Regions from separate parts of the Listeria grayi genome, predicted to be linked through region 2. Evidence: riboswitches for the same ligand, from Rfam matches in the RefSeq annotation. Region 2 holds a riboswitch; the other holds the start of a gene.
What was found. Region 2 has a riboswitch for FMN ahead of EL241_RS04275 (ECF transporter S component). Riboswitches for the same ligand answer to the same signal wherever they lie in the genome.
Positions count from the first base shown of each region.

Region 1: another riboswitch for FMN. It lies ahead of ribD (bifunctional diaminohydroxyphosphoribosylaminopyrimidine deaminase/5-amino-6-(5-phosphoribosylamino)uracil reductase RibD); the one in region 2 lies ahead of EL241_RS04275 (ECF transporter S component).

Region 1 covers NZ_LR134483.1:1,874,180-1,890,750, forward strand. The annotation lists gene EL241_RS09070 (heavy metal translocating P-type ATPase) at 1-668, opposite strand, end outside; gene EL241_RS09075 (ArsR/SmtB family transcription factor) at 683-997, opposite strand; gene ptsP (phosphoenolpyruvate--protein phosphotransferase) at 1,110-2,828, opposite strand; gene EL241_RS09085 (phosphocarrier protein HPr) at 2,828-3,094, opposite strand; gene EL241_RS09090 (YkvS family protein) at 3,438-3,641, shown strand; gene EL241_RS09095 (membrane protein) at 3,708-4,487, opposite strand; partial or broken gene tagH (teichoic acids export ABC transporter ATP-binding subunit TagH) at 4,826-5,770, opposite strand; gene EL241_RS09105 (CPBP family glutamic-type intramembrane protease) at 5,990-6,601, shown strand; gene EL241_RS09110 (hypothetical protein) at 6,877-7,188, shown strand; gene EL241_RS09115 (ATP-dependent Clp protease ATP-binding subunit) at 7,351-9,516, shown strand; gene ribH (6,7-dimethyl-8-ribityllumazine synthase) at 9,565-10,029, opposite strand; gene EL241_RS09125 (bifunctional 3,4-dihydroxy-2-butanone-4-phosphate synthase/GTP cyclohydrolase II) at 10,026-11,240, opposite strand; gene EL241_RS09130 (riboflavin synthase) at 11,255-11,887, opposite strand; gene ribD (bifunctional diaminohydroxyphosphoribosylaminopyrimidine deaminase/5-amino-6-(5-phosphoribosylamino)uracil reductase RibD) at 11,842-12,960, opposite strand; FMN riboswitch at 13,115-13,258, opposite strand; gene EL241_RS09140 (acyltransferase family protein) at 13,443-14,489, shown strand; gene EL241_RS09145 (TrkH family potassium uptake protein) at 14,582-15,919, opposite strand; gene EL241_RS09150 (TerC family protein) at 15,963-16,571, opposite strand, start outside.
Region 2 covers NZ_LR134483.1:892,186-908,756, forward strand. The annotation lists gene EL241_RS04235 (purine-nucleoside phosphorylase) at 1-497, shown strand, start outside; gene lysA (diaminopimelate decarboxylase) at 643-1,956, shown strand; gene EL241_RS04245 (segregation/condensation protein A) at 1,969-2,718, shown strand; gene scpB (SMC-Scp complex subunit ScpB) at 2,715-3,308, shown strand; gene EL241_RS04255 (pseudouridine synthase) at 3,308-4,039, shown strand; gene EL241_RS04260 (response regulator transcription factor) at 4,170-4,889, shown strand; gene EL241_RS04265 (HAMP domain-containing sensor histidine kinase) at 4,948-6,753, shown strand; gene EL241_RS04270 (acyl-CoA thioesterase) at 6,731-7,270, shown strand; FMN riboswitch at 7,323-7,445, shown strand; gene EL241_RS04275 (ECF transporter S component) at 7,608-8,210, shown strand; gene EL241_RS04280 (ferredoxin) at 8,242-8,475, opposite strand; gene EL241_RS04285 (YpbB family protein) at 8,576-9,607, shown strand; gene EL241_RS04290 (RecQ family ATP-dependent DNA helicase) at 9,607-11,013, shown strand; gene EL241_RS04295 (LysM peptidoglycan-binding domain-containing protein) at 11,190-11,963, shown strand; gene EL241_RS04300 (asparaginase) at 12,042-13,004, shown strand; gene cmk ((d)CMP kinase) at 13,019-13,690, shown strand; gene rpsA (30S ribosomal protein S1) at 14,033-15,181, shown strand; gene der (ribosome biogenesis GTPase Der) at 15,339-16,571, shown strand, end outside.

The DNA.
Region 1 (16,571 bases), 980 kb from region 2:
ACTGCTCCAATCGCAGCGGCGGACATCAATACATTCATATCCAGTGACCTTGCTCGGATCGCATAAATGGCGCTTTTAGCAGGATGAAAACCGCTGATCGCTAAGCAGAGTAGAAAAAAGACTGCTGCTGTGGTTGGTGCATGAAAAAGATATGTAGCCAAGAAGCCACCAAAAATCGCTACAGTAGCAGCCAAAAGCGGTGCATGCTTCCGCCATTTCGAGTTCTCTGTGTGTGTTTCAGCTTCTTTTGCTAAGGTTGCCGTATAGCCCAGCTTTGCCACTTTATCAGCAATGATCTCTGCTGTGGTCGTATGTCTGACAACCATTTCCCCAGAAGCAAATTGGACGTCGGCACTTTCGACATCCGCTAACTGCTGGATGCCTTTTTCAATCGTTTTGGCGCAATTTCCACAGTCCATACCGTCAATTCGGAAAGTCTCAGCTTGAATGTCAGCATCTATTATTCCATAACCAAGCCGCTCCACTTGTTTTGGTACTGCAGTGAATGCTGCTTTGTCTTCAGCTTCGACTTCCAGTTTCCCGGAAGTGAATTGTACCGAAGCAGCTTTGATATCGGGAAGTTTTGCCAGCCCTTTTTCAATTGTCTTCGCACATGATGAACAGTCCATGCCAGTAACTTGATAAAACTTTTTGTAATTTGCTGTCATTGTCGCTTCACTCCTTAATCAATGTCATATTCGCATGTTTCTAAGTCTGTGTGGATGTCTGCAACGATCCCGTCTAGCAGCGCCAACATCGTTTTGATTTTATCATTGGTGATTTTATAATAAACAAACTTGCCAATGTTCTCTTTTTCTACCAGGCCACAGCCTCTCAAACAAGCAAGGTGCTGGGAGATATTTGATTGAGTGCCTTTTACTTGTGTGACGATCTCACCCACACTTAATGGTTCAACTTTCAATAATTCTAAAATTTGAATGCGTATCGGATTAGAGAACGCATGGATCAATTTTAAACGCAATTCATTTTCGTTCACAAGAAGCCCTCCTTATATCAATTTCTACTAATATGTTTATATTAGCATATAAGAATTTATAACACAATAAAAAAGTGCGAACTCCAATGAGTCCGCACTTTTAACAGATTATTTATTCTGCTGTATATTTTTCAACTAATGCAACAACTTCTTCAGCTGTTGATTGGTTCAATGCTTCTGCTGCTAATTTTTCCATATCGCTCTTGTTTAAACGTTTAAGCAAAGAACGAGATTTCAAAATGCTGGAAGCACTCATCGAAAATTCATCTAAACCTAGTCCTAGTAACAATGGGACTGCAGTTTGATCACCTGCCATCTCCCCACACATACCAGTCCATTTTCCTTCTTTGTGAGAAGCATCGATCACGTTTTTAACTAAACGTAAGATCGATGGGTTATACGGTTGGTATAGGTAAGAAACACGTTCGTTCATGCGGTCAGCTGCCATTGTGTATTGGATCAAGTCATTTGTTCCAATGGAGAAGAAATCAACTTCTTTAGCAAACTGATCAGCAAGAACTGCCGCAGCAGGAATCTCGATCATGATACCTAATTCGATAGAGTCGGAAACTTCTACTCCATCAGCTATTAATTTTTTCTTTTCGTCTTCTAAAATTGCCTTTGCATCGCGGAATTCGCCAACAGTAGCAATCATCGGGAACATGATCTTAAGGTTTCCAAAGATGCTAGCACGGAGTAACGCGCGCAATTGTGTGCGGAATAGATCCTCGTTTGCAAAGCAAAGACGGATCGCACGGAATCCCAAGAATGGGTTCATTTCTTCCGGCAAGTCTAAATAAGGGAGTGTTTTATCTCCACCGATATCAAGTGTACGAACAACAACAGATTTTCCTTCCATGCCGGAAAGAACTGCTTTGTAAGCTTCAAATTGTTCTTCTTCAGTCGGGAAGTTGTCACGACCCATATATAAGAATTCTGTACGGTATAGACCGACAGCTTCTCCGCCGTTAGCAATAACGCCAGTCAAGTCCGTTGGAGTACCGATATTTGCTGCAAGCTCAACATGAACACCGTCTTTAGAGACCGTTTTTTCATTTTTAAGCTTTTCCCATTCTGCTTGCTGTGCAGCAAAATCTGTTTGTACTTTACGGTAATGTGCTAATTGTTCTTCTGTTGGATGGATGATCACGTTACCTTCAAGGCCATCGATGATCACCATATCATTTTTTGCTACATGATGCGTTACTTCTTTTGTTCCCACGATCGCAGGAATTTCAAGCGAACGAGCCATAATAGCGGAATGTGATGTACGTCCGCCAATGTCTGTTACAAAGCCCTTCACGAAATTGCGGTTCAATTGTGCTGTATCAGAAGGAGTTAAGTCCTCTGCCACAACAACAACTTCTTCGTCAATCAGAGAAGGATTTGGAATAGAAACACCTAATAAGTGGGAAAGTACCCGCTTACGTACGTCACGAATATCAGCTGCGCGTTCACGCATATATTCGTTGTCCATTCCTTCAAACATTGCGATAAATGTATCCGTTGTATCATGTAGTGCAGATTCAGCGTTTACATTGCTCGATTTGATCGCTTCTTCAATTGGTCCTACCAATTCAGGATCGTTAAGTACTAAAAGATGTGCATCAAAAATCTGTGCTTTATCTTCACCTAAATCTTCAGCTGCTTTATTACGAATCTTTTCTAACTCTTGTTTCGAAATTGCAACTGCATCTTGAAAACGTTTTACTTCACTTTCAACATCAGCCACCTCTGATTTTTCAAAAGAAAGATCAGGTTCCACGAGTAGATAAGCTTTCGCAATTGCAATCCCATCAGAAGCTGCGATACCTTTCAACTCTTTAGCCATTATTCAGCCAAGCCTTCTTTCTTCAGCACTTCAGTTAGTCCTTCGATTGCTTCTTTTTCGTCGCTACCATCTGTATAGATAGTAATGTCAGCACCTTTGCCAATACCTAAAGACATAACGCCCATGATAGATTTAAGGTTTACTTTTTTACCAGTATACTCAATTTGTACATCCGAGCTATATTTGCTAGCTGCTTGCACTAAAAGTGTTGCGGGGCGAGCGTGAATACCTGTTTCATCGATTACTACAAAACTTGCTTGTTCCATATTAACATTCTCCTTCATAAAGAAATTTATTTAGTAACCTTTTAGACCAAAAATAATCAGTATAAAAGACTATCTCTCAATTAAAAAGCATACCATGTTTTTAGTGTCCTCACAACTTTTTTTACATGTTTTTTTGAGAAAACATGTAAGCAAATCAACTTTGTGCAACCGTTTTAGGTAATGGAGGCGCTCATATACCTAGGATTGCGCTTTTATTCACAATTTAAATTCCCAAAATCGAAAGGGTTATAGTTGCTTTTTAAATCGAAATAGTGCAAACTGAACTTTAATAAGCACTTTTTCAAAAAGGAAGCAGCAGGAAGTGAAATTCGGAGGAGTGGTAATGATGACAAAAGCACAGGTTGGAGATATAATCGAGTTTAAAAATGGATTAACTGGAATCGTAGAAAAATTGAACGAAAATTCAGTTATAGTAGATTTGACTTACATGGAAAACTTTAACGATCTTGATGTCGATGAAAAAACTGTTGTCAATCATAAGAATTATAAAATCATTCACTCAGCTTCTTCCTCAGATGAATCGTAAAACAAAAAGAATATGGTGTAAAAAGCAATAAAACAGGAACCGAGGATAATCTCGATTCCTGTTTTTTCATGTCTGCTTTTCTTCTTTATCTAAACTGATATAAAAACATAACGTAAATAACGCATTTGCGCCAATAATGATCGCAATCGATGACCACAGATCAATGTAAAGCGAGAGGAACACGAAAAAGGCAATAATGATCCAATAAACGATCACGAGCTCTAACTTCAGATCTGGATATTTCAATTTCCCCCACTTATCCGTCAAACTCAGGATAAAGAAAATCAATAAATGCAGAATAAAACCGAGCAACCACCAATTGATAAAGTCCGATAATTGCAAGACGGTAATACCATTCCCTAACGCCAACAGATTTTTCGACTGCATCGAGATCGGCTGGATCAAAACTTCAAATATCATGACCATGGTTGCAGCGATGATCGAGTAGATACCACCGCGCAGCCAGTCGATGCTGATTTTCAGCGTGATCTCTCTGGCAATAATGTGCGTCCCAGCGATCATCCCGATCCAAATAAAGCCGAATGTTATTGGTACGCCATAGATATCCAGGCCAAAATGCGCCGCGTAATTCTGTTCTGTGAAACTAAGCTGCATCCACTCGATCGAGACACTCACAATAAACACCAGACTGATCATTGCTAGACCAAGCCCCGTTCCATATTGCATAATGAAAAAAACGAGCGCAAATATCCCCGTCAATACTAAGAATAAAGAATGCAAGGTTGTCAAATGCGGGGGTGTCACATGAAAAGTGATCAAGCAGATATTAATCAAAAACCAGAAAATATATATCCATAGTAGAAATTTATAAATTTTTTCAAGCATTGAATCCTCTCCTGCTTCGCTATATTTCCCTTTCGCCCTTTTAAAAATGAGCAAATCAGCTAGTGCCAAATTTGCTCATTTTGCTACTTCGGTATTTTGATACTTTGACCGACATGAATATTTCCGTCTTGCAAATTATTCGCGGTCATGATTTTTTCTACACCTGCTGCAACTTCGCCTTCTTTATAGTACTTTTGAGCGATAGCAGTAAGTGTGTCGCCTGCTTGGACTTCATAAGTCTCAGTCTGTGATTTTGCTTTTTCTTCTTTTTTCGATTTGGGAGCCGCTTTTTTCTTTTTCTCTGCTTGCTTTGGCTTTACTTTATCATGAACAGCTGGTTTTGAATCAGAAAATCCTAAAACGGAAACAAAAGATTTATCTGCTGCAACGCAATAGCCAAAGAACATCGTAAGTGCTAGCAATAATGCGCCAAAGAAATAGGAGCTGACATTTTTCTTTTGTGCCGGTGCTCGCTTCATTCCCCTGCTCATACCCTCACCGTTTTTTTGTTCTTCACGGAATTTCTTGATATACGCTTTTTTCTCTTTTTTTGATTTTTTATTAAATTCTTTTACAAAGGCATCATAGTGATCTGCTACTTCTTCTGACGGACCGTCTTCCCGTACCGTACCATAGTGCATCCACACAATTCGATCACACAGCTTTTTCACTTGGCTAAGTGAGTGGCTGACAAAAATGATCGTTTTCCCTTGCGCCTTGAATTCCATCATCTTATCAATACATTTTTGATAGAAAGTTTGGTCCCCAACAGATAATGCTTCATCAATGATCAAAATATCCGGATCCGTATGCACCGAGATCGCGAATCCTAATCTAGATTTCATCCCACTGGAATAATTTTTGATCGGTTGCGTGATAAAGTCGCCGATATCTGCAAATTCAATGATACTAGGGAGTAGTTTGTCGATCTCTTTGTTGCGCATCCCACTCATCAAAAGCTTCAACCGAATGTTGTCAAGTCCTGATAAATTACCTTTTAACCCTGCGGCGATCGCGATCAGCGAAGTCTCGCCATTCACTTCCACCTTCCCTGTCGTAGGGATAATAACACCTGAAATAATGTTGGATAGTGTTGATTTACCTGAACCATTTGTTCCAACTAAACCAACTGTCTCTCCATCGCCGATTCTCAAATTGACATCCCGCAGTGCCCAGAATTTCGAGCGATCCTTTGGGAAAAACATCGCTTTTATCTTGTCGCTTTTGGTCTTCACTAGTTCATACTGCTTGGATACGTGAGAAATTACCACTTTTTCCGTCATTTTTCTGTTTCCACCTTTAATTTAGATAGGTAAATTATTATTTTGCATTCTACAGTCTATCATAAATCCCATCTGAATGCTATATAAATGAGAGAACTCTCATGATATTCGCAGCTCAGTCATGTTACAATAAAATAGTTATAAAGTTTGCTAAAAAACTTTTTTTCGATTAAAGTATTAAATGATTATAAGTTCTATGATTAAAGAGGTGTAAGATTTTTGAAAAGCAACAAGATAGACTATAAACTCATCGCTGGGTTTATACTTTGTGCGCTCCTAATTGCGCTTACTTACCATTATCGTGGTGCATTTTGGTATTTATATGGAGCTTGTACGTTATTTTTAATGAGCTTCGTTATTTTTAATGAGGATCTAGAAAAGAAATCATCTTTTACAAAAAACCTATTTCTAGGTATTGTATCCGGTATTGCTCTCTATGTCGTCTTTTATATTGGCGCCATCCTCTTCAAGGTCCTTCCAGGTGGATTGGATCTATCCGTTAAAAGCGCATTCGCCAAATATTCGACCGACTCCCTATTAATATGGCTATTACTCATTTTCATCATCGTTCCGGGAGAAGAAATATTTTGGCGCGGTTTTGTTTTAGAGCGGTTAAATCATTATTTCCACCCGATCATCGCCGCGATTATCAGCGCCGCGATCCTGGCATTATTTATGTGTGTCAGCAAAAGTATCGCTGTTGTCGTCAGTATTTTCGTTGCTTCCTTAGTATGGAATCTACTATATCAATTTAGGAAAAGCGTTATCCTTACCTACTTATCGCACTTAACCTTCATCTTCCTGTTATTAGTAGCTTTACCGCTATACTAACAGCCGAACTGTCAGTGATACAATTTTTGTATTACATAAAAAGAAAGACATTTTTCGATAACAGAAAAATGTCTTTTTTGTGTCTTTTCGCAAATCGTTCTATAAAAATCAAAAAGAGTATTCATATCTCTCCCCTCATGTTATACTTGAAGCAGCCAATAAAAAGGAATTCCGGCTTTTTTATTTGTCAAAAATACCAATTCCAGCTCTATAACGTTTATGGAGAATGTAACAAGGCGTAGTCAAATACTATACGAGAGCTAGGAGATATTAACTTGAATTTCACTGAATTTATGGAGTATATGGACAACCACTTACAATCGCGAGAAACGTTTGTAGTCAATGCGACAGAATACCAAAATGTAAAAAACCGACGAAGAGCCCCTGCAAAACGTTGGAAAGAAGAAAAAATCCAGCGCGCCGTGAACAACATGTGGACAGACCTTCTCAAAACGATTTATAGCCGCATTAAGCCGCTCGTAAAAGCTAGTTCCTCTGAGCCAAAAAAGGAATGGATCAATTATATAGAAGCAAATGAGATACTCGATAGTTTAGATGAATCGATTTATGAGATTGAGTTTGAGTAACTTAAAAAGGACATTTTCTATTTCCGTGGAAATGTTCTTTTTTTTTGAGCAAAACACTTGAAAGTCAAAATAGGTCAGTGTATACTATAGCCATAAGGTCAAAGTTAGTCAAAGTCAACAAGCGCTTTGATCAATTCCACTATTTATAGAGGAGGGAACTTTATGCTATGCGAAAATTGTAAACAAAATCAAGCAACGATACAGTTATATATGAACATCAATGGTCAAAAACAAGAAATACCGTTATGCCAAGACTGCTATCAAACAGTTAAAAATCAAACTAATCCATTTTCAGGCAACTCTCCTTTTGACGATATTTTCCGTCAATTGGGCGGCCTCAATAATGCTAATCAAAGGAACGACTTCCAATCTGGAGGCAGACCACAATCCACGGTTCAAACCCAAACAGCTGGGAATGGCGGCGGCCTTTTAGGTCAATATGGAACAAATCTTACAGCGATGGCACGTGAAAACAAACTAGATCCGGTGATTGGCCGCGATAAGGAAATCAAACGTGTGATCGAGATTCTTAACCGCCGTACAAAAAACAATCCTGTTTTGATCGGTGAACCAGGTGTAGGTAAAACGGCTGTTGTCGAAGGTCTAGCAATTGCGATTGCAGATAAAAAAGTCCCGACGAAATTATTAGACAAAGAAATCATCTTGCTCGATGTGGCTTCCTTAGTATCTGGTACTGGGATCCGCGGACAGTTTGAAGAAAAAATGAAACAATTGATCCAAGAACTGCAAGATCAGACCAATACGATCCTCTTCATTGACGAAGTCCACACGATCGTAGGTGCTGGCTCCGCAGAAGGTTCGATGGATGCTGGTAACATTCTAAAACCAGCATTAGCACGCGGTGACATACAAATGGTCGGTGCGACAACCTTGAAAGAATACCGTCAAATCGAGAAAGATGCTGCTTTGGAACGGCGCTTCCAGCCTGTAACGGTCGACGAACCAAGTGCCGCTGACACGATCACGATCTTGAACGGCTTAAAAGAACGTTATGAGGATTATCATGAAGTCGCTTATTCGAAAGAAAGCCTCGATGCCGCTGTCAACTTGAGCGTACGCTATATCCAAGACCGTCAACTGCCAGATAAAGCAATTGACCTAATGGACGAGGTTGGTGCCCGCTATAATCTGTCTGTCGAACGTTTAGACGAAAAAACAGTCAGCGAACGCGTCGAACGCTTGGAAAAAGAAAAGACACAAGCATTGCAAAACGAAGACTATGAAAAAGCAGCTAATATCCGTGATGAGATCACACGTCTCTCCGAAAATAAAACAGCCGCTGGTATTTCTGAACGTCCGGTCATCCAAGTCGCTGATATCCAAGCTATTATTGAAGAAAAAACTGGTATTCCAGTTGGTCAACTACAAGCCGAAGAACAATCTAAAATGAAACATTTAGAAGCACATTTGAATGAAAAAGTTATTGGCCAAAAACAAGCTGTTGGCAAAGTAGCAAAAGCGATCCGCCGCAGCCGGGTCGGCTTGAAACAAAAAAACCGGCCGATAGGTTCCTTCCTATTCGTTGGACCTACTGGTGTAGGTAAAACCGAGTTAGGACGTACGCTTGCAAAAGAATTGTTTGGTACAGAAGAAGCGATGATCAGACTAGATATGAGTGAATATATGGAAAAACACAGCGTTGCTAAGCTGATTGGTTCACCTCCAGGCTATGTTGGTCACGATGAAGCTGGTCAATTGACCGAGAAGATCCGCCGTCATCCTTATAGCATTCTGCTACTGGATGAAATCGAGAAAGCACATCCAGATGTCCAACACATGTTCTTGCAAATCTTGGAAGACGGTCGCCTAACCGATTCTCAAGGTAGGACCGTAAGTTTCAAAGATACCGTTATTATTATGACAAGCAACGCAGGAACAGTCGATAAAGAGGCTTCTGTCGGCTTTACGATGTTGAAAGAAAAACAATCCGAAAAAGACAGTGATTCACTGGATAAGCTCGGCTACTTCTTTAAACCAGAATTCTTGAACCGTCTCGACAGTGTCGTTGAATTCAACCAGCTTGAAAAAGATAATCTCCTTGAAATCGTCAACTTGATGCTGGCAGACTTAAATACCATGTTAGCAGACGAAGAAGTAACGATCGATGTGACAGACGCAGCAAAAGAAAAACTGATCGATCTTGGTTACGACAGTAAGTTCGGTGCTCGACCACTTCGTAGAACGATCCAAGAACAATTGGAAGACAACATTGCTGATATTTTGATCGATGAACCCGAAGCAAAAGCTTTACAAGCAGATGTCGATGAAACTGGTAAAATCGTTGTAAAACAACAAGTAATGGCTTAATAAAACAAAAAACGCGGAAAAGAGATATTCTTTTCCGCGTTTTTTTAGTTAGCCGATCGCTTTTATCAAATTCGTCATTTCCAGCACACCCATTGCTGATTCTGAGCCTTTGTTTCCAGCTTTCGTTCCAGCCCGTTCTATCGCCTGTTCAATAGTTTCCGTTGTAAGGACACCGAAGATAACTGGCATCCCGCTTGCCAACCCCACATTCGCCACACCTTTTGAAACTTCGCTGCAGACATAGTCATAATGCGTCGTTGCCCCACGAATGACCGCGCCTAAAGTGATAACTCCGTCGATTTCTTTTTTCTTACTGATCACTTGAGCAGCTAGTGGAATCTCGAATGCACCTGGTACCCAGATCACTTGAATATCTTCTTCCGAAACGCCATGCCGTTTCAATGTGTCCAATGCACCTGCTAATAATTTAGAAGTGATAAACTCATTAAAGCGCGCTACTACAATTGCAATTTTTAACCCTTTACCATCGTACATACCTTCATAAACTGTCATTTTACTTCTCCTCCATTTTCTATGTGCAATAAATGATGAAATTTTTCTGCTTTTGTTGTTAAGTACTTACTATTTTCCGGATAAATCCCTACTTCAAGTGGAACTCTTTCGACAACTTCGATCCCCATGTCTTCTAAAGCCTGTACCTTTTCCGGATTATTCGTCATCAGTCTTACTTGGCGAATTCCTTTTTCTTTTAAAATCGCCGCCGCATTGTGATATTCCCGGCTATCTGGAGCAAAGCCAAGATGTACATTGGCATCGTAAGTATCATAGCCATTTTCTTGTAGGGCATACGCTTTTAGTTTATTCAAAAGCCCGATACCCCGACCCTCTTGGCGCAAATACAGGACAGCCCCGCGACCAGCTTTCTCTATCGTCGCTAGCGCTTTTTCAAGTTGTTCCCCGCAGTCGCAACGGTGCGATCCAAGGACGTCACCTGTCAAACATTCTGAATGCAAGCGGACTAGCAGTGGCTCGTCGGTATCCAGTTTTCCTTTTGATACTAATAACTGCAATTGACCGTCATCTAATGACGTAAATGCTTCTAAGGAGAAATTGCCATAAGCTGTAGGCAAGCTGACCGTTACTTCGGATTCTACTGGCGTGTCTTCTAATTGGCGGTAGCGAACAATATCATCTATCGTTATCATTATCAATCCCCACTCTTCTGCCAATTTTTCTAACGTTGCTCGTCTTGCCATCGTGCCATCCGGATTTAAGATCTCGCAGATGTACCCCGCCGGTACTGCGCCTGCTAAGCGAGCCAGATCTACCGCTGCTTCTGTATGTCCACGCCGCTTTAAAACCCCGCCAGTTTCAGCAATCAGCGGAAAAATATGCCCTGGCCGATAAAAGTCTGCTGCTGTGGTCTGTTTATTTCCCAACGCTTGGATCGTTGCTGCGCGGTCAAATGCGGAAATTCCTGTTGAGGTGGAGCGATGGTCCACGCTGATGGTAAAATTGGTCCCGAACTTATCTGTATTATGTCCTGTCATTGGCTGCAAATCCCATTCTTCCGCCAATTCTTTGGCTAAAGGCACACAAATCAGCCCACGTGCATAAGTTGTCATAAAATTAACGGTTCCCGGAGTTGCAAACTGACTGATGCCGACTAGATCTCCTTCGCTTTCCCGGTCTTCATCATCCATGACAATGACCAGTTTTCCAGCTTGCAATGCTTGCAGCGCTTGCTCTACTTTATGATTCATCCTTCTTTCCTCCTTCAAAATCCATGTTCTTGTAAATACTTAGCAGTCAATAGCGAATTCCCAGACTGCTCCTTTAAAAGATATTTGGCAACCAGATCTGTTTCGATGTTGACAAGCTCACCAACTTTTTTGTTTGCTAAAATAGTCGTTGCTTGCGAATGCGGAATCAAACCAACGGAAAAAGTTGTTCCAGCTACATCAATGATCGTCAAACTTGTCCCATCGATAGCAACGGAACCCTTGCGAACGATCTCATTTGCTAAAGAAGCAGGAAATACAAATTGATAGCGAATCGCATTCTCCTCTTGCCAGATTCGTTCGATTTTCGCAGTTGCATCGACATGCCCTGCTACCAGGTGCCCTTCCAATCTGCCGTTTAAAGGTAGTGCTCGTTCAAGATTGACTGGCGATCCGATCTGCAAGCGGCTTAAATTAGTAGCGCGAAATGTTTCTGGCATCACGTCTGCTTGGAAACTATTGGCCGTAATGGAAATTGCAGTCAGGCATACACCATTCACGGCCATACTGTCGCCGATTTTATAGTTTTCCAAAAATGGTTCTGGCGCCGCCACACCAATCACGATAGTTTGATGGGTCTGTTTTACCTGAGTGATCTTACCGATCGCTCCGATGATTCCGGTAAACATTTGTCTGCCTCCCTTCTGTGATACACTAACTTCACATCTTCTTTCAATTGTTCTACATGGCTAAGCTCAAATGCCGTCAAAGCGTCTGTTTGTCTCTTGCTTGCTACAGCTGGACGAGCATTTCCTCCCAGTAAGTAAGGAGCAACATAACTTACGATCCGATCGACTTTGCCAGCTGCTAAAAAGGCATCATGTATTGCTGCGCCACCCTCTACACAAAGAGATTGAATTCCTTCTTCCGCTAAAATGCGGATCACCTTTTCAATTGTCCAGTCCGGGTCAACAAAGACACGGACATGTTCTGCGAAACTAATATCTGGCTCGTTGCCTGTAAAAAGCCATGTTTCTGCGAGACCATCGCGCCAAAGCTGGAACTTTTGATCCACTGTCCGTCCGCGTCTGTCGAGCACGATGCGTACGGGCGGATAAGGCACAACGTTACTTCGAATCGTAAGTGCAGGATCATCGATCAGAACTGTTTCACTGCCGACCAGAATCGCTTGAGATCCCATTCGCAGTTGCTGTACATCTTCGCTCGTCTTTTCATCCGTCAAATATGTGCGGCTAGCCGCTGAGCTGTTAGTTTTGCCATCGATGGTGACGGCTTGTTTCAAAGTAACAAGCGGACGGCGATGACGATGAAAGAAATGAAAAGCTGGATTCAGCTGCTCTGCTTCTTTCTCTAAAACACCTATAGTCACTTTGATTCCATGTGCTTCCAAATAGGCAACACCTTTCCCGCGAACTAGCGGATTGGAATCTAACTGTGCCACGTAAACATGCTCGATCCCCATTTCCACGATTTTTTCGCAGCAGGGTGGCTGTTTGCCATGATGAGCGCATGGTTCCAAGGTGACATAGATACTTGAATGCTTCGTTTCTTCGGGGTTGGAAACATTTTGAAAGGCGTTCACTTCTGCATGGACGTCTCCATAGCTGGCGTGATAACCTTTTCCGATCAAACGGTCTGCTTTGACGATAACAGCACCGACCAACGGATTTTTATACGTTTTTCCACGTCCTTTCCTCGCTTCTTTTATAGCGATTGCCATCCATTTTTCATGTTTATCCAAAACTCTTTTCACCCCTTTATACATAAAAAAGCCCCACCAAAATGGCAGGGCTCCAAATTTCAACACAAAGAAACTTACACAGCAGCAAATAAAAGGTAAACTTCCCCCTTGTTTATTGCACTGGTAAAAAAACGATCTCCTTACAAAATCGCACGTGCTTCTTCTCCCATCCAGACTTTCACTGTCGGTTCCAGATTTCCACTAGATCAACCGCAAATTAATGCGGGTCACGGACTTCAGCTACCAAAAGGAAGCTGTCACCGTCGGTCGGGAATTACACCCTGCCCCGAAGAAATGATATTCAATTACCTACGATTATGGCGACAAATTTGAAAAAAGTCAACTCCTTTTTTCAGAAAACATTACAAAGTTTTGCTTCTTCTTTACTAAACTGTCATTGTAATGTCGGTTATTTGTTACACGAAGCAGGGTATTTACTACTATACTAGAACCTAAATAGAAAGGATAGCGTGGTGATTTTCATGCCAACTACTACCCCAGTCAAAGGTCGTGACAGCTACTTTGATAATGCAAAATTTATTTTGATTTTTTTAGTTGTTTTTGGACATCTGATGCAAAGTTATATTACAGAATATGCCAGCATTCGTGTGCTTTATATTTATGTGTACACTTTTCATATGCCAGCCTTCATCTTGATTTCCGGTTTTTTTGCCAAAAACTTCCGGAAACCTGGCTATATCACAAAAACAATGAAAAAGCTTATTTTACCGTATGTCTTCTTCCAATGTATTTATAGTATTTTCTATTATTTTTTACTTGGCAAGAGCAGCTTTTCGATCCAGTTATTCGCACCGGAATGGTCGCTTTGGTTCCTACTCAGCTTATTCTTTTGGAATATCATGCTGATCGGCTTTGCCAAACTATCTGCCCGTTACGCGATGCCAATTGCGATCGTTCTCGGCTTAGTGGCAGGTTACTTTGATCAAATTGACGGCTATCTGAGTCTATCAAGAACATTTGTCTTCTTCCCATTCTTTTTAGCTGGCTTTTATTTGACCAAACAGCACTTCCAGTATTTACAAACAAAACTGGCTAAATGGATCGGTGCTGGTGTAATTATAGCGATTGTAAGTTTTATCATCGCTCACCCTGCTTTGAATGAAAACTGGTTCTTAGGTTCTAAACCTTACGCCAATTTTCTCGATAATCGCACTTTAGGTGTTTTCATTCGTCTCTTCGTCTATGCGATTTCCTTTGCTTCGATCAGCGCCTTTTTCAGCTTCGTGCCGAAAAGACAGCTCTTCTTTACAAAATGGGGGAAAAATACCTTATATGTATACCTATTACACGGTTTCTTCATTAAATTATTTAGAGAAGGCTCCGTTCAAACCGTCGATTACAAATTGCAGACGATTTTCTTGCTAATGGCTATTTCACTTGGATTGACCATCATTTTATCGAGTAAAGTAGTAACGACGATCGTTCAACCAGTCATCGAACTCCGTTTTTCAAAAATCAGAAATATGTTCACTAAGTGGGCAGGTCGATTTCAAAAACAAAGTTATTAAGTTACTCCGTCGTCATAAGCATGACTAACCCCCGCTCTTTTATAATAAAGAGCGGGGGTATTTCTTTTTCTATAGGGATCCTATTGCTCTTATCAGCCTGTAATGATCTTTTCTTTCGGCAAACGAATCGCATTTTTCGGCAGGTTCTTATTGCGGAACGAAAGCAAGGAATACAAGATCCCGATCCGGCCAATAAACATCAGTATAATAATGATGATCTTACCAGCCACACTTAGATCTGGCGTTAGTCCTAATGACAGTCCGCAGGTTCCGAACGCGGACAGCACTTCAAAAATAATGGCCATCAGCGGCGCATGTGGCTCGGTTTGTGCCATCAACATAATGGCGAGCATACATAAGAATCCCGCACAAAAAGTAACTGCTAGCGACTTCCTCACGTCTTCTTGATAAAGTTCTCTACCAAACACATATACATGTGTCCGGCCGCGGATAACCGAATACACAAACATCATCGTGATCGCAAATGTCGTGGTTCGTATCCCGCCGCCCACAGAACTTGGCGACGCCCCGATAAACATCAAGAAGGATACCAAGATCAATGTCGGCACACTTAACAAATTGCTGTCGATCGTTTCTAGTCCGGCACTTCGCGAAGTAGCCGACAAAAACATCGAATTGAAAAATCCTTCTGCCACACTGGAATGCGCATAGAAATGCTTGAATTCCAAAAGCCAGATAAACAGCCCGCCGCCAATCAGCAAAATAAAATATGTCAGCGTCGTCACTTTTACAAATAAGGAAAAGCGAAACGGGATCAAAGCATTTTTGATCGATAAGAATTTTTTTGTTTCCAATAATACCGGAAATCCGATCGCTCCAGCCATGATCAGCAAAATCGAAATGATCTGGACGAAATAGTCATTTGCGAACGGCATCAAGGAATGCCCAGTAATGTCGACACCCGCATTGGTCACCAGCGAAACGGAATTATATAAGCCTTGGAACATCGCCTCAGGAATTGACTGATAATGCGGGATAAAGTAAATTCCCAATATCAATGTCCCCAGCAATTCGATGCCAAAAATCAATACTAAAATGTCGCGCAGCATCCGCACCATTCCGCTCATTGAAAACTGATTGGTATCGGTCATGATCAGTTGGCGCTGTTTCAAACCGATCCGTCGTCTAAGGATCAAGTAGAAAAACGTACTCAGCATCATGACACCAAGTCCGCCAATCTGGAAAATGCCCATTAGGATCCAGATCCCAAACGTGCTGTAAGTATGATGCACATCGACAGAACTAAGTCCAGTTACACTGACCGAACTAGCGGCTGTAAACAGCGTATCGATAAAAGATACATGTACACCTTTTTGCTTGGTCATCGGTAAGCTCAGCAAAATCGTTGAAACAGAAACAGCTACCACATAGTAAGCGATGATAACCTGGATGGGAGTCATGCGCGACAGAAAAGCCCGTAGGCGTTTTCTTAGTCGCAATTCCCGCCTATATTCATTCTTTTTTAGAGGATCGTTCTTTTCTTCTCGCAATTATATAACCACCTAAAGCTATCATTATCATGACAACCCAAAATATCGCCTTCCATAACGTACTCTCAGGAAACGATTCTGGAATAGCATTTACTGCAGGATGAGCAAGCGTGCTCACAGCTAGTTTTATCCCGACCCAGCCTACGATCAAAAATGCGGCTGTTTCGAGAGTCGGATAACGGTCTAATAATTTGATCACTTGCGTTGCCGCAAAACGAATCACAATCAACCCAGCGATCCCGCCTAAAAACATCACAATGAATTGGCCGCCGTTCATTCCTCCAATATGAAAATCACCTAGCTGAGGAAGCCCAACTACCAATGCTGCCGCAGCAAGCATCGAATCGATCGCAAAAGCAATATCTGTAAATTCCACTTTTGCTACTGTTCCCCAAAAGGATTTCGCAGGTTTCGGCGTTTCCTCTTCTTTTTTCATTCCCGCATTTTCCCGGCGCAGATCAAGCATATGCTTGATGGCCAGATATAATAAATACAATGCCCCGATCGCTTGGATTTCCCAAACTTTCACTAAAAACGAGATCAGTAAAAGGGCAATCAAACGAAAAACGAG
Region 2 (16,571 bases):
TCGTGACGAATGCGGCTGGCGGTGTCAATGAGTTGTATGAAGCTGGCGACTTGATGTTGATCTCGGATCACATCAATTTCACAGGAACTAACCCGCTGATCGGGAAAAATGACAGCCAATTCGGTCCGCGTTTCCCTGATATGTCGGATGCTTATAAAACAGAACTACGTGTGTTAGCGCGTAAAGTAGCGGCAGAACTCTCGATCTCGATCCAAGAAGGCGTCTATGCTGGATTCAGTGGGCCGACATACGAAACACCAGCAGAAATCAAAATGATGCGTACGCTAGGAGCAGATGCAGTTGGTATGTCGACGGTTCCGGAAGTTATTATTGCGAACCATGCTGGTCTAAATGTGCTGGGGATCTCTTGCATCACAAATATGGCTGCAGGAATCCTTGACCAGCCGCTTTCGCACGAGGAAGTTATCGAAACGACAGATCGTGTGCAGCAGACTTTCTTGAAATATGTACGGGCGATTTTAAGTAAACTTGCTTAAACGCGAACAGTTTTATTACGTGAAGCGGCTTTCCCTTTGGAAGCCGCTTTTTTTCATATATTTGATAATGTTATTGTCGCGACTGTTTGTCTTATGCTACTATAGACAAGTGAATGTAAAAATTGGAGATAAAGGTGGGATTGAAGTGACATTTGAGCGTCTTGGAACGATGAAAACAAGCCAAGAAGGGCATCTGGAAATCGGAGGGGTGGATACGATAAAGCTGGCTGAAAAGTACGGCACACCTCTGTATGTGTATGATGTTGCTTTAATCCGTGATCGCGCCAGAGGATTTAAACGAACATTTGAAGAAATGGGTATCACTGCACAAGTTGCTTATGCGAGCAAAGCCTTCTCGGCAATCGCGATCTATCAGTTGATGGCGGAAGAAGGGCTTTCTGTTGATGTGGTCTCTGGAGGAGAACTTTATACAGCGATAAAAGCAGGTTTTCCTGCAGAACTGATTCATTTTCATGGCAATAATAAAACGCGTGAAGAAATTGAAATGGCGCTAGACTATGAGATTGGTTGTATCGTCGTCGATAATTTTTATGAGATCGATCTGCTTAAAACGATCCTAAGTGAACGGCAGCAGAAAGTATCTGTTCTTGTCCGAGTGACACCGGGGATCGAAGCGCATACACATGACTATATTTTAACCGGGCAAGAAGACTCTAAATTTGGTTTTGGATTGGATAATGGACAGGCAGAAAAAGCTTTACAACTGTTGCTTCAAGATTCTGCGTATTTTGATGTGAAAGGGCTACACTGCCATATCGGGTCGCAAATTTTTGAAACGACTGGTTTTAAGGTGGCTGCTCACCGTGTCATGGATAAATTAGTAGAGTGGCGCGATGCTTTTGGCTTTAAGGCGAGTGTGTTAAACTTAGGAGGAGGATTCGGGGTGCGTTATACAGCGGATGATGAACCGCTGGAACCAGCAGAATATGTGCGCCAGATCATCTTAGAGGTAAAAGAAGTTGCCCAGCAAAATGAACTCGCTGTACCGGAGATCTGGATCGAGCCTGGGCGTGCTTTAGTCGGCGAAGCAGGAACGACACTCTATTCGATCGGCTCGCGAAAAGAAGTGCCGGGAATTCGGGATTATATTGCGGTAGATGGCGGGATGAACGATAATATCCGACCTGCACTTTATGATGCAAAATACGAAGCTGTGATCGCGAATCATCCGGAAAAAGCTGCCGAAGAAACGGTATCGATTGCCGGAAAATGCTGTGAATCAGGGGATATGCTGATCTGGGATATTCCATTGCCAAACATGCAAAGCGGTGAAATACTGGCTGTTTTCTGTACCGGCGCTTATGGCTATGCAATGGCGAGCAATTACAACCGAATCTGCCGCCCTGCTGTTGTTTTTGTCGAAAACGGGATCGATAAGCTAGTTGTTGCCAGAGAAACTTATGATGACTTGATCCAAAATGATTTGTCATTATTTTAAGGCGGTAAAAAAATGATAGAAATGAATTTTAAAGTAGATGCTTTTGAAGGCCCGCTTGATTTGCTACTTCATCTGATCAACCAGCTGGAAATAGATATCTACGACATACCGATGGCTGAAATAACGGATCAGTATATGGAATTTGTGCATACCATGCAGGAACTGGAACTAAATATCGCTAGCGAATATTTAGTGATGGCTGCGACGCTATTGCAGATCAAAAGCAAAATGCTGCTGCCGAAACAAGAACTTGCGATCGACCTCGACATGGAAGAACTGGAAGAAGATCCGCGGGAAGTGCTAGTGCAGAAGCTGATGGAGTATAAAAAATACAAAGAAGCTGCCAAAACATTAAAAGAACGTGAACAAGAAAGAAGTTTTTATTTTGGCAAAGCACCGATGGACTTGGAGATTTATGAAAAGGATATCGAAAAAGCAGAACTAGATGTCGGATTGCCGGATATGCTGAGCGCTTTTCACAAGATGATGCGAAGACAAAAGCTTGCGAAGCCGCTGCATACAAGGATAACAACGCAGGAAGTGTCGATCGGGGACCGAATGGATGAAGTCATGGTCACGCTGAAAGCAGCTAAAAACAACCGAACTAAGTTTGAAGCGCTGTTTGAAGGCAATACCAGAGAGGCTTTAGTAGTTACTTTTTTAGCGCTGCTGGAATTGATGAAGCGAAAACTTGTGATCGTGGAACAAGTAGGTAATTTTGCTGATTTATATGTGCAAGGAAAGGAAGAAAAAGACAAGTGACAGATAATAACCAAATGGGAGTCCTCGAAAGTCTGCTTTTTGCGGCTGGCGATGAAGGACTGTCCGTAGAGCAATTAGTACAGGTCATGGGGATCACCCACATCGAAGTACTTAATCTATTGGAAGCGGTCGGAGAAGATTATCGCAGTAAAGATAGCCGAGGACTGACTTTGCTAGAAACAGCGGGGAGTTTTCAATTAGCCACAAAGAAAGAACACGCAGATTACCTGCGTAAGTTAGTAGAGATCCCGGATCAATCGACATTGTCGCAAGCGTCTTTGGAAACACTCGCCATTATTGCATACAGACAACCGATCACGCGGATGGAGATCGATGAGATCCGCGGTGTCCACACAGACGGTCCAATTCGTACATTAGTAGCAAAAGGGCTTGTTAAAGATCATGGCCGCGCAGAAGGTGCCGGAAGAGCGAAACTGTATGTTACGACAGATGAATTCTTAGACAGCTTCGGATTGAAGTCGCTGGCGGAATTGCCGCAGCTGGAAGATCAAGCAGAAGAACTGGAACAGACAGAATTAGATCTGTTTTTCGACAGGTTTAACCAGAAACAAAGAGAGGAGGAGAAATAATGGAAAGATTACAGAAAGTAATAGCAAATAGCGGAGTCACTTCCCGCCGTAAAGCGGAACAATTGATTGCTGCTGGACGCGTAACCGTAAATGGCGAAGTTGTCCGTGAACTTGGAACAAAAGTATCTCCAAATGACAGGATCGAAGTAGAAGGAATCGAACTGACAAAAGAAGAACACCGTTATTTCCTCTTTTATAAACCTAGAGGTGTTGTATCAGCAGTCACAGATGATAAAGGACGAAAAACAGTTGCCGATTACTTTGTGGATATCCCAGAGCGATTGTATCCTGTCGGCCGACTGGATTATGAAACATCGGGTTTGTTATTGATGACAAATGATGGCGACTTTGCGAACAAATTGATGCATCCTAAACATGAAGTGGAAAAACAATATATCGCCCGTGTAAAAGGAATCCCGACGAAAGAGCAGCTCCGCAGATTGGAACGCGGTGTGGTCATTGACGGCCGTAAAACCGCTCCGGCAAAAGTGAAACTGCGCTCCGCAGATAAAGCGAAGGAAAAAGCGATCATTGAGATCACGATCCACGAAGGCAGAAACAGACAAGTCCGGAAGATGTTTGAATCAATTGGCTTTCCTGTGCAAAAATTGATGCGCGAAGCTTATGCCTTTTTAAATGTGGCAGGCATGAATGCAGGCGAACGCCGTGAGCTTTCTCATCATGAAGTCAAATTGCTGAAGACCCAAGCGAATTTTGGAAAACTGAAATAGTCAAATAAGCCGGTACCTTGAAATACCGCTTGGATAGAACTAAAAGTGGCACAAAGGGGAAAAAACAGGTATAATTTTGAAAAGAAGCAATTCAAATTTATGAAATCTTTTTGCAAGGGGATGAGTACGGATGAATAATCAGATAAAAGTACTTATTGTCGATGACGAAGATCGCATTCGTCGTTTATTGAAAATGTATTTAGAACGAGAAAGTTATCTTATTGATGAAGCGGATAATGGTGACGATGCGCTCGACATGGCGCTTAAATATGATTACGATGTTATTTTACTTGATGTGATGATGCCAGGGAAAGACGGGATCGAAGTCTGCAAGGAAATACGGATGGCAAAAGCCACACCAATCGTCATGCTCACTGCCAAAGGAGAAGAATCCAATCGTGTCCAAGGATTTGAAGTCGGTGCGGATGATTATATCGTCAAACCTTTCAGTCCACGCGAAGTCGTTTTGCGTGTCAAAGCAGTATTACGACGGGCAAGTGGTGGCGAACAAGGCAAAGACACACTTCTTTCAATCGGCGATACGATCACTTTTCCAAACCTTACCATTGATAACGAGTCCCATCTGGTAACCATTAATGGTGAAAAAGTAAACCTGACTCCGAAAGAATATGATCTGCTATATTTCATGGCGCGGACACCCGAACGTGTACACAGCCGGGAAGCGTTGCTGAAAGAAATTTGGCGGTATGATTTTGTCGGCGATCTGCGTACGATCGATACGCATGTGAAGCGACTACGCGAAAAATTGTATGATATTTCCGAAGAAGCAGGGAAAATGATAGTCACCGTATGGGGATTAGGTTATAAGCTAGGAGTACCAGACGATTGATTACAGACTGCTTGTTATTGAAAACAGGCAGTTTTTTTCTATGGAGGAGGACGACTAGATGAAACTCAGAGGCAGCATTGTTTGGAAAATTTGGAGCACTATCATCTTATTGTTGATCGGGGTCCTTTCTATCAGCGGTTTGGTCATTGCTGTCATGTACGAGAAGACGAACATTGATCGGGCAGAAAAGCTCAATATCGAAATCGCCAATAAGTTGACAAGTTTTATGAAGCAGAATGGCGAAGTCGTACGTCAGAATACAGCTGATGAATCAGCGATGCACTTATTAGAAGATAATATCGGTGTCCTTATATTTGAAAATGGCGAACGCGTCTATCGAAGCCCGACAAAAAAATCGCTGACTGAGAAGCAAGTAAATCAGCTGGTGACCGATAAAAAAATCGATCAGCAACTGAAAAGCGATGGAAAAATCAACACAAAATATGACTTTAAAGTAAACAAACAGACCATGTCTGTCGAATTGACAGCGAAACGGTTTGCACTTCCGAATGATAAAGTAGGAACGATCTATGTTTATAAGTTCTATGATGATATCGTCAAATTGAATCGTACTGCTGTAAACTCGATCGTACTAAGCATTATTGTAGCAATCATTATCACCACCTTTATCTCATTTTTATTTTCTTCCCGTATGGTGGTGCCGCTCAATCAAATGCGGAAGGCAGCTAAAGAGATGGCAAAAGGGAATTTTCACGCAAAGATCCCGCCGTATACACATGATGAGATCGGCGAACTAGGATATGCACTGCAAGAGATGTCGAAGCAGTTACAAGGAAACATCGGTGCCTTGCAGCAAGAGAAGGAACAGTTTTCCAACGTTTTGATCGGCATGGCGGATGCAGTTATCAAATTCGATGTGGAGCAAACGATCATACTAAGTAATCCACCAGCAGAAGAATTTCTGCATCATTGGTTTTTCTCCAGCGAAAACGAAACACGCGTCTTGGTTCCGCCCGTTCTTTCTGAGCTGATCGCTAAGGCAGTCGAGGAAAAGCAAGAAGTAACAGGCGAGTTGACTGTTGATGATAAAACTTATGTCGCGATCTTGACATTGCTTTATGATGGCACGATCATCCGTAGTATCGTGGTGGTTTTACGGGATATGACGGAAGAACGCCGTTTGGAAAAAATGAAGACGGATTTTGTCAATAATGTTTCGCATGAATTGCGGACACCGATCTCGATGCTCCAAGGTTACAGTGAAGCGATTATTGATGGTGTGGCGCAGAATGAAGAAGAAGTGCGGGCATTTGCGGAGATCATTTATGAAGAATCGCTCCGGATCGGCCGCTTGGTCAACGAAATGCTGGATCTGGCGCGGATGGAAGCGGGCTTCACTAATTTAGATAAAAAAGCAGGTTCGCTCACTGCGCTTGCGAATAAGGTAACGGCTAACCTCCAAGTATTGGCCGAAGAAAATCATGTGAGCCTAGCAGTATCTTCAGCACCAGCGGATATCCCATATTTCTTTGACCAGGATCGCATGGAACAGGTGTTTATCAATTTGATCATGAATGCGATCCAGCACACCGGCCGGGAAGGGCACGAGGGGAAAGTCACTGTTCAGCTAGAAAAACTGGAAGACCGGATCAAGATCGCGATCCAAGATAATGGTGCTGGGATAAGCGAAGCCGATATCCCCTATCTCTTTGAGCGTTTTTACAAAGCAGATAAAGCCCGCATTCGAGGCGAAACAAAAGGAACCGGGATCGGACTGGCGATCGTTAAAAATATCGTGGATGCCCACGGTGGTTATATCAAAGTAGAAAGTGTGCTTGGAAAAGGATCTTCCTTTATTATCCAATTACCTTTACAAATGAATGGAGAGAATACAATTGAGTAAAATAGAACCGAAATTTTGCCGAGAATCATTAGTAGTAAAAACAAGCCGGGTATTCCCGCAAGATACCAATAATCATAATACACTGTTTGGTGGCCGTCTGATGACCTATATCGATGATGCTGCTTCGATCTGTGCTTCGAGACACTGCCGGACAGATATCGTCACAGCTTCTACAGACTCCGTGGATTTTTTGAATCCAATCAAGAACGACCATTCGGTTTGTTTAGAAGCCTATGTTTCCTCAACCGGAAGAAGTTCCATGGAGATTTTTGTCAAAGTGATCGCCGAAAACTTGAAAACAGGCGAACGCTATCTGGCGGCGACTTCTTTCTTAACATTTGTAGCGCTGAATGAAGAAGGTCGTTCCGTAGAAGTAGCCAGTGTGATCCCACAATCGGATGAAGAAAAACGAATCCATGCCGGGGCAGAGGCGCGCAGCTTAGCTCGTAAGGAACGCGTGAAGCAGAGCAAGGCGCTGGCAGCTTCTTTGAGTACAGAATTACCGTGGCTGGAATAACGTGCTTGCTAATTTTTAAAAATATGATAAAATAATGTAGAAATTAAATATCGTTCATCTTCGGGGCAGGGTGTAATTCCCGACCGGTGGTAATAGTCCACGATCCGCATTTTTTGCGGGTGACTCTGGTGTGATTCCAGGACCGACAGTATAGTCTGGATGGGAGAAGATGTAGGCAGTAAGCTTTTTTGCTTGCGCAATGTTCTTTGGCTATGCCTTTTTTAGAATATTCGTCTGTTCTCCCCTAACTTATTTTGGTTAGGGGATTTTTATTGGATCAAGTAAAAAAGCTGCCGTCTTCCTTTTCTTTGGATGGACATCAAAGGAGAATAGGTTGATGAAAAATTATTCATTGAAAACGTTTGTTAGTGTTGCCGTACTGAGCACGATCGGCTTTTTGCTGATGGTGATCGAATTTCCGATCTTGCCTAGTGCACCATTTTTGAAACTTGATTTTAGCGATATCGCTGCATTGGTTGGCGCGTTTATGTTTGGTCCGCTAGCTGCGATCTTGATCGAGCTTTTGAAAAATGTTTTATGGTTTATGTTTTCGGGAGGAATCGCTGGTGTGCCAATTGGTGAATTTGCGAATTTTCTGTCCGGACTAAGCTTTGTTTTTCCGATTTATTATTTATTCCGCTATTATCAATCAAAGCGCGTTCTCGCGATTTCATCGGGACTTGCGACGATATCGATAACGGTGGTTATGTGTTTGTTTAATTACTTTATCTTATTGCCATTTTATATCAAGATTGGCGGTCTGCCTAAGAATGTAGATATCACAGCGCTTATTACGTACTCTATTATCCCCTTTAACCTCTTAAAAGGTGTGATCGTCAGCGTTATTTTCTTTATCCTATATAATTATTTGGAGCCTTGGATCTTACGTAACCGTTCGCCGAAAGAAAAAAGCAAACGAGCTTACAAACATAAAAAATAAGTAAAAGCAGTGCTAGTTATTAGCACTGCTTTTACTTATGTTGAAAAGGCTCATCCGCGATCTGGATCGATAAAGAAGGGCAGGCTTCTTCTGCAATTTCTGCATTTTCTAGCCACTTTTCCGGGATCTTAGAATTTCCTTGATTATTGTCAAGCATCGAATAGGCGATACCGTCGTCGTCATAGTCAAATATCTCAGGGGCATGAAGGGCGCAGGCACCGCAGGCAATACAGGTTTCTTTATCCACACAAACGTATTTCGGCATAGCAGCTCCTCCTTTTCTACAAGGTAGTATACCACAAAACAGAAAATTGCTGTAGAACACGTGTTTCTATGATATGATAGGGGCAGGTGGTGAACGCACAGTGGATCAATTAGACAATTATTTAATCATGCTTTTAAATGGCTTTACTACGCCAAGAAAAGTTCCTTTTATTTATGCGATCATGACAGGTAAGCGAACGGGTCAAGCTGTTCAAGATATTCACCTTTTTCGGATGGAACGTTTTTTTGGATTGACACCGACATTGAAATCAGAACAATTGCAAACACGCCTTCGCCACTTGGTGGATGCGGGTGTTGTTATAGAAACAGCACAAGGCTATGAAATCAAAAATCATGAGGAAAATCGTTTTGCCAAGCGGAACTACAAGGATTTTACTTACACGGCGCGCGGGATTCTCTTTTTTTCTGCGTGGAAATTAGCGGTACAAGTCACCAGTAACTGGAAACATCGTAAGGAACATTACTTGCCAGTGGTGCGGGATGCCTACGTTCAGACACATATCAAGCGCTGGCTCGCCTCACAGCTGCAAAGCGGCGATAAGTTACAGTTACGGCAGCAACTTTACGCTGAAATGGAACTATTATTTCGGCTTTTTCCGCCGGCACTGTCACCAGAAGCAATCGTTCGTCAATTTTCTGGGGGAGAATGGATGGGGCTGACGATGCAACAATTAGCTCAGGAAAACGGGAAAAGCAGCTGGGATGTTTATTTTGACTGGTTGGAACAGATCCATCTTGTTGTGGAACAATTAGAAGTTTCGCCAGAACGATTTCCGGTGCTTACCCCGCTTTTGCCAACACGGAGCAGTACACTGACACAATCGGCAACCAAAACGTTCCAGTTCTTTCGCACCTTAGATAAAAAAACGATTTCCGTGGAGGAATTGGCTAGCCGCCGAAGACTTAAAGAAAGTACGATCCATGATCATTTTGTCGAATTACGGGCAACTTTTGAAGATCTGGAGGTACCGGGTCTGCCCGATGAAACAACGATCGCGGCAATCAAACAAGGCAATTACATACAATTGAAAGCAATCAAGGAAGTTTACCCGCAGCTTAGCTATTATCAGATCCGGCTGGCGGTGGTAAGCAAGGAAAGGAAGGGGAATTGATGGAACTAGAACAAGCATTGCAACGCTATTTAGGTTATCCTTCTTTTCGCCCTGGACAAAAGGAAGTCATCGAGACGATCCTAGCGAATAAAAACTGCTTCGCGATGCTGCCGACAGGAACCGGGAAAACGGTCTGCTATCAGCTGGCTGGCTACTTATCAGAGGGGGCTGTCCTCATTGTCTCGCCGCTGCTCTCACTGATGCAGGATCAAGTGGAACGGATGAAAGCATATGGAGAAAAACGGGTCACTGCATTAAACAGTTTTTTGAATTGGGAAGAAAAAGAGCAGGTGATCCGCGATCTGGCTGCCTATAAATTTATTTTCCTATCGCCGGAAATGCTTGGTAACCCAGAAGTGAGAAGCGCACTCTTGCGAATCAAAATCGGGCTTTTTGTAGTGGATGAAGCGCATTGCATCTCGCAGTGGGGACACGATTTTCGCCCGGATTACCTGGAACTCGGTAAATTCAGACGGGAAGCGGGCGAGCTATTGACATTAGTGTTGACTGCTACGGCAACAGCAAAAGTACGGGCAGATATTTGGAAACAATTGGAACTCACTTCCGGGGAGGAGATCATTTATTCCGTCAACCGTGAAAATATTGCACTTTTTGTCCAAAAATATGCTTCTGCAAAAGCAAAAAAAGATGCCTTGATACAAGTGCTGCAAGAATTGAAACCGCCGGGGATCATTTATTTTACCAGTCGAAAACTCGCACAGCAGATCGCGGAAGAGTTAAGCCGAGAATTTGGGATGCAGGCTGCATTTTATCATGGCGAAATGGAGATCGAAGACCGGATCACGATCCAGCAGCAGTTCGTCAGCGGACAACTTGCGGTGATCTGTGCAACGAGTGCCTTTGGAATGGGGATCGATAAAGCGGACATCCGCTATGTGATCCATTATCATATGCCAGCTGATATCGAAGCGTATCTGCAGGAGATCGGACGTGCGGGTCGGGATGGTGATCCAAGTGCCGCGCTGTTGCTTTATGCTGCCGGTGACGAATTTATCCAAGCGCAATTATTAGATCGGGATCTACCTGATCCGGCACTGCTCTCTCTATCTGATAAGGAACGTGCTTCTTTGCCTGATCAGCAGCAGCGGTTTTTAAATTATTATGCACGAAGCGGGCTGACTGCTGCAGAGATAAATCAGCAGATCCAGAGCCGGCAAGTATGGAAATTGAATAACCTAAAACAAATGAAAAATTTCATCGAAACAAAAACTTGCCGGCGGAGGTTTTTGACGGATTACTTTGGGGAAAATGAAGTAGAAACAGCTCCGAATGAATGTTGCGACAATGATGGAGCTTCTCTAGATGCCTTTTTCGGCTCTGAAGAGAAGGCGACATCAAAACCGCAAAAGACCTGGGAAGATTACCTGACGTACTTGTTGCGATGAAAATCTTTCCTGCGACCTAAGAACTAATCTCGATGAAAACGCATGAAATTCCTTTTTTTCTATTGTTGTATATTACAAAAATGTGTATAATTATTGCAAGGAGATTTCGACTCCTGCCTACATATAAGTATGCGCAAAAGGAATGATTCATATTTTACCAAAGGAGGAAAACTTCAATGGCGCGTAAAAAGAAACATGAATACCGAGAGCCAGAGGATTACAAATGGGAGTATTCGGACGAAGAGAAAGATGAATTCAATAACGAGCCGCCCATGTTGTCCCGGAGCGATAGCCGCCGAACTCGAAAGAAGTCCTTCTTTCGCTACCCGTTTTTGAATATGCTAATGATTTTTTTAATATCGATACCGCTTGTGATCGTTATCGTCACTGTGATTGTTTTAAATACGCATAATAATGATGATCCTGTCAAGCAGGAAGAAAATAAAGTCAGCGTTGCTTCATCAAGTAATAAAGAAGATAAACAACAGGCAGCAGCGGAGAAGGAACAAAAGGCCAAGGCAGCAAAGGAAAAAGCTGACAAGAAAGCCAAAGAAGATGCAGCAAAGAAAAAAGCAGAAAAAGCCAAAGCTGAGAAAGCTGCCGCAGAGAAAAAAGAAAAAGACCAAAAAGCTAAAGAGCAAGCAGCCGCAGAAAAAGCGAAGCAAGAACAGGCAGCCAAAGAGCAAGCGCAAAAAGAACAGGCGGCAAAGGAACAAGCCCAAAAAGAGCAAGCAGCCAAAGAAAAAGCTGAAAAAGAACAACAGGCAGAGAAAGAAAAACAGCAAGTAGCTACCTCTCATACTGTCGCAGCAGGAGATACATTGTATAGTATCGCCAGAGCAGCGTACGGAAGCGCCGGAGCAAGTAGTGGCGTAGCAAAGATCAAACAAGCAAATGGATTGTCGGGAGATAGCGTACCGGTTGGAACGACCCTTGTGATCCCTAAATAAATCATTTTAAGAAAGAGGCTAAGCATTGCTTTTGAAAAGAGCTGCTTAGACTCTTTCGCCTTGTAAAGGAGGAAGAAAATGGCAAAAGTAGCGCTAATAACAACTGGAGGAACGATCGCCAGCAAGAAGACGATGTCAGGAAAGCTGGCGTCGGGAGAACTCTCCGGCGAAGAACTGGCGGCACTTTGTGAGCTGCCGACAGAAATCCAAATCGATATTTATTCCACTTTTCAATTACCATCGATGCATATTACATTTGATGATCTGATCGCGTTGAAGCAATTGATCGAAACGATCTATATGGATGAGGCTTATGACGGTATTGTAGTGACCCACGGTACTGATTCTTTAGAAGAAACGGCGTACTTTCTTGACTTAGCGATCACTGACAGCCGCCCGGTCGTAGTTACAGGATCACAGCGGGCCCCGGACGAACCCGGGACAGATGCTTATGTCAATATTCGGCACGCGATCTATACAGCTTGTGAGCCGGTTCTTAAAGATGCTGGAACCGTTGTTGTTTTCAATGAACGGATCTTTACCGCACGATATGTCAAAAAAGTGCATGCCTCCAATATCCAAGGTTTCAGCGCCTTTGGTTTTGGTTACTTAGGTATCATTGATAATGATCAGGTTTTTGTTTACCAAAAGCCGGTCGAACATGAATGCTATGATATCCATTTGTCCTTGCCGCAAGTCGTTGTGATAAAATGTTATCTGGAAGCAGACGGTATGTTTATCGATGCTGCGCTTGACAATCATGTGGCAGGAATCGTGCTGGAAGGCGTCGGACGCGGGCAAGTCGCACCGAAAATGATGCCGGCGATCATCCGTGCATTAGATGCCGGTGTTCCCGTCGTTATCACGACAAGTGCGGAAGAAGGCAATGTTTACACGACTTACGATTATGAAGGAAGCACCTTTGATTTATATAACCGTGGTGTTATACTGGGAAAAGATTATGACAGTAAAAAAGCGCGCATGAAATTAGCTGTCTTGTTGGCAGCAAAAGAAGAGATCAGTCAAAAGAACTTTAGATGAGAAAGGAACCGATCATGAGTAAAAAAATTTGTATCGCAATTGACGGACCGGCGGCAGCTGGAAAAAGTACAGTAGCAAAAATAGTTGCTAAAAAATTAGGATTTGTATATATCGATACGGGAGCTATGTATCGTGCAGTCACCTATTTAGCCTTTCAAAACAACTTGGATTACGAAGACGAAAAAGCGATCCATGCTTTGCTGGAAAAAAGTACGATCACATTTGAGCCAGGCAGAGTACAACAAGTTTACATAAATGGAGAAAATGTGACCGAAGTCATTCGTAAGGCGGAAGTAACTAATCATGTGTCGATCGTAGCTGCGCACCTTTCTATTCGGACTGCCTTGCAAAAACTGCAGCATCAATTAGCAGAAGAAGGCGGTATCGTGATGGACGGCCGCGACATCGGGACAGCGGTCTTGCCGCATGCAGAACTGAAGATCTTTTTACTGGCGAGCGTCGAAGAACGAGCAGAACGCCGCTATAAAGAAAATAAGCGTAAGGGCTTTGAAGAAGATATCGAACAGCTGAAAAAAGAGATCGAAGCACGCGACCATTTAGATTACACAAGAGAACATTCACCGCTGAAAAAAGCAGACGATGCGATCGAGCTGGATACGACTTCAATGTCGATCGATGAAGTAGCTGGGAAAATCTTCGAGCTAGCGCAGCAGAAAATTGCTTGAATGAAAAATTAAATAATACACGCGATCAGAAGTTTTTTCGCAGATAAAAGGGACAGTCTTGCTAAAAGACTGTTTTTTTATGACTCCACAGCGCTTTTCTCGACCTGTTTTCCCTAAAGACAGCTTAGAAAAAACTTGACAAAAGCCTTGAATTGTAGCAAGTTAGAAGGGAGAGATTTTGTTTTTTCTCTAGGATTTTCTTTGGAATCGAAGGCTAGCGACAGGTAGTATCAATCGTTATTTTATTCCTAAATACACAGGTAAACACGAACTCCCAGCTACTTCTATCCGATTGCACCAAGAAAGTCCTAAATTCGATAAACGAATGAAGGAGGACTACCTATGTCTGAAGAATTAGAGAACGTAGAAGTGAAAAATTTCAAAGAAGGAGACCGACTTACTGGGACTGTTTCAAGTGTGGAAGAGAAACAAGTCTATGTTGGGATCCCAGATAGCAAACTAGACGGTGTAGTTCCGATCAGTGAACTTTCCAATGTCCATGTAGAAAATGCTTCTGATATCGTTTCTACTGGTGATACATTAGATTTGGTCGTAACAAAAGTTGAAGAGGATTTACTTGTACTGTCTAAACGCAAAGTAGATGCCCTGCAAGCAGCCGATGATGTTCGTGCTAAGTTTGAGAGCGGTGAAGTCTTTGAAGCGGAAGTAAGCGACGTTGTCAAAGGCGGCCTCGTAGTGGACCTAGGCATCCGTGCATTTGTCCCTGCCTCTTTAGTAGAAGACCGTTTTGTAGAAGATTTTTCCGATTATAAAGGAAAGACTCTTACTTTCAAAGTCGTGGAATTCGAGCCGGAAAATAACCGTGTTATCTTGAGCCACCGTGTCGTTTTAGAAGAAGCAAAATTAGAACAGAAAAAAGAAGTTTTAGAAAAAATCCACGAAAATGATGTCTTGACTGGAAAAGTAGCACGCCTAGCTGATTTTGGTGCTTTTGTCGACCTTGGCGGTGTAGACGGACTTGTGCATGTATCGCAAATCTCTTATAGCCATATCGATAAGCCAAGCGAAGTCCTTGAAGAAGGCCAAGAAGTGAAAGTCAAAGTGCTTAGCGTCGATAAAGCAAATGAACGTATTTCTTTATCCATCAAAGAAACATTACCTGGACCGTGGGACGATATCGCAGAAAAAATGCCTGCTGGCAGCGTATTGTCTGGTAAAGTCGTTCGTTTAGTATCTTTTGGTGCATTCGTAGAAGTAGCTCCCGGCGTGGAAGGGCTTGTGCATATTTCGCAAATCGCGCATAAACACATCGGAACGCCGCAAGAAGTTCTAAAAGAAGGCCAAGAAGTGGAAGTGAAAGTTCTAGATGTCAACTTGGACGAGAAACGACTTTCTTTGAGCATCAAAGCATTACAAGAAGATCCGGATGCCGAACCAGAATACGAATTGCCAGAAGAGAGCACCGGCTTCCAAATGAGCGATATCATCGGTGACCAGCTGAAAAACATTCAAAATAAAGAAAATGAATAATGATTTTTCGTAAGTGAAACAACAGCCAAGTACTGATTCTATCAATCATTACTTGGCTGTTTTTCGGTATCGGTCCATAATAACCATTGCCAGAGTGCGGCTTTACTGATAAACTAAAGAAAGTTTGATAAACAGGAAGAAAAAAGAAGGTGAGATCATGGTAAAACCAGTAGTTGCTATCGTTGGTCGCCCAAATGTTGGGAAATCGACTATTTTTAATCGTATTGTAGGTGAACGTATTTCTATTGTAGAGGATGTTCCGGGCGTAACGCGGGATCGGATCTATAATTCTGCAGAATGGTTAGGAAAAGATTTCAATATCATTGATACAGGTGGTATTGATTTGTCGGATGAACCGTTTTTAGACCAAATCAGAGCGCAAGCAGAAATCGCAATTGATGAAGCGGATGTTATTATCTTCATTACCAATGGTAGAGAAGGCGTAACAGATGCAGATGAACAAGTTGCTAAAATTTTATACCGTTCGCAAAAACCGGTTGTTTTGGCAATCAATAAAGTAGATAATCCAGAAATGCGTACGCAGATATATGATTTTTATTCGTTAGGATTCGGGGAGCCATTTCCGATTTCCGGTTCACACGGTCTGGGACTTGGGGATCTATTAGATGAGGTCCGCAAACATTTCCCTGCGGAAGATGAAGTGGAAGAAGATGACGATATCATTAAATTCAGTTTGATTGGTCGCCCAAATGTCGGCAAATCGTCTATTTTGAATGCACTGCTCGGCGAAGAGCGGGTAATTGTTTCTGACATTGCCGGAACAACGCGTGATGCGATCGATACGTCTTATATTTATGATGATCAAGAATATATCATGATCGATACAGCGGGAATGCGGAAACGTGGTAAAGTTTATGAAGGAACTGAGAAATACAGTGTCCTCAGAGCAATGCGGGCGATCGAACGCAGTGATGTTGTTTTAGTCGTTTTAAATGCGGAAGAAGGTATCCGTGAACAAGATAAGAAAATCGCTGGCTATGCGCATGATGCAGGACGTGCGATCGTTATCGTTGTCAACAAGTGGGACGCTATCGAAAAAGATGAAAAAACGATGAAGGCATTTGAGACAGATATTCGCGAACAATTCTTGTTCCTTTCTTATGCACCGATCGTATATGTATCGGCGAAAACAAAACAGCGCTTGACCAATTTATTCCCGATCATCAATCAAGTGAGTGAAAACCATTCCTTGCGTGTACAATCCAGCATGCTGAATGATATTATCAGTGATGCGGTCGCGATGAATCCATCACCAATGGATAAAGGCAAACGTCTCAAGATTTTCTACACCACACAAGTGGCGGTCAAGCCTCCTGTATTTGTGGTATTTGTAAATGAACCGGAATTGATGCACTTTTCTTATGAGCGC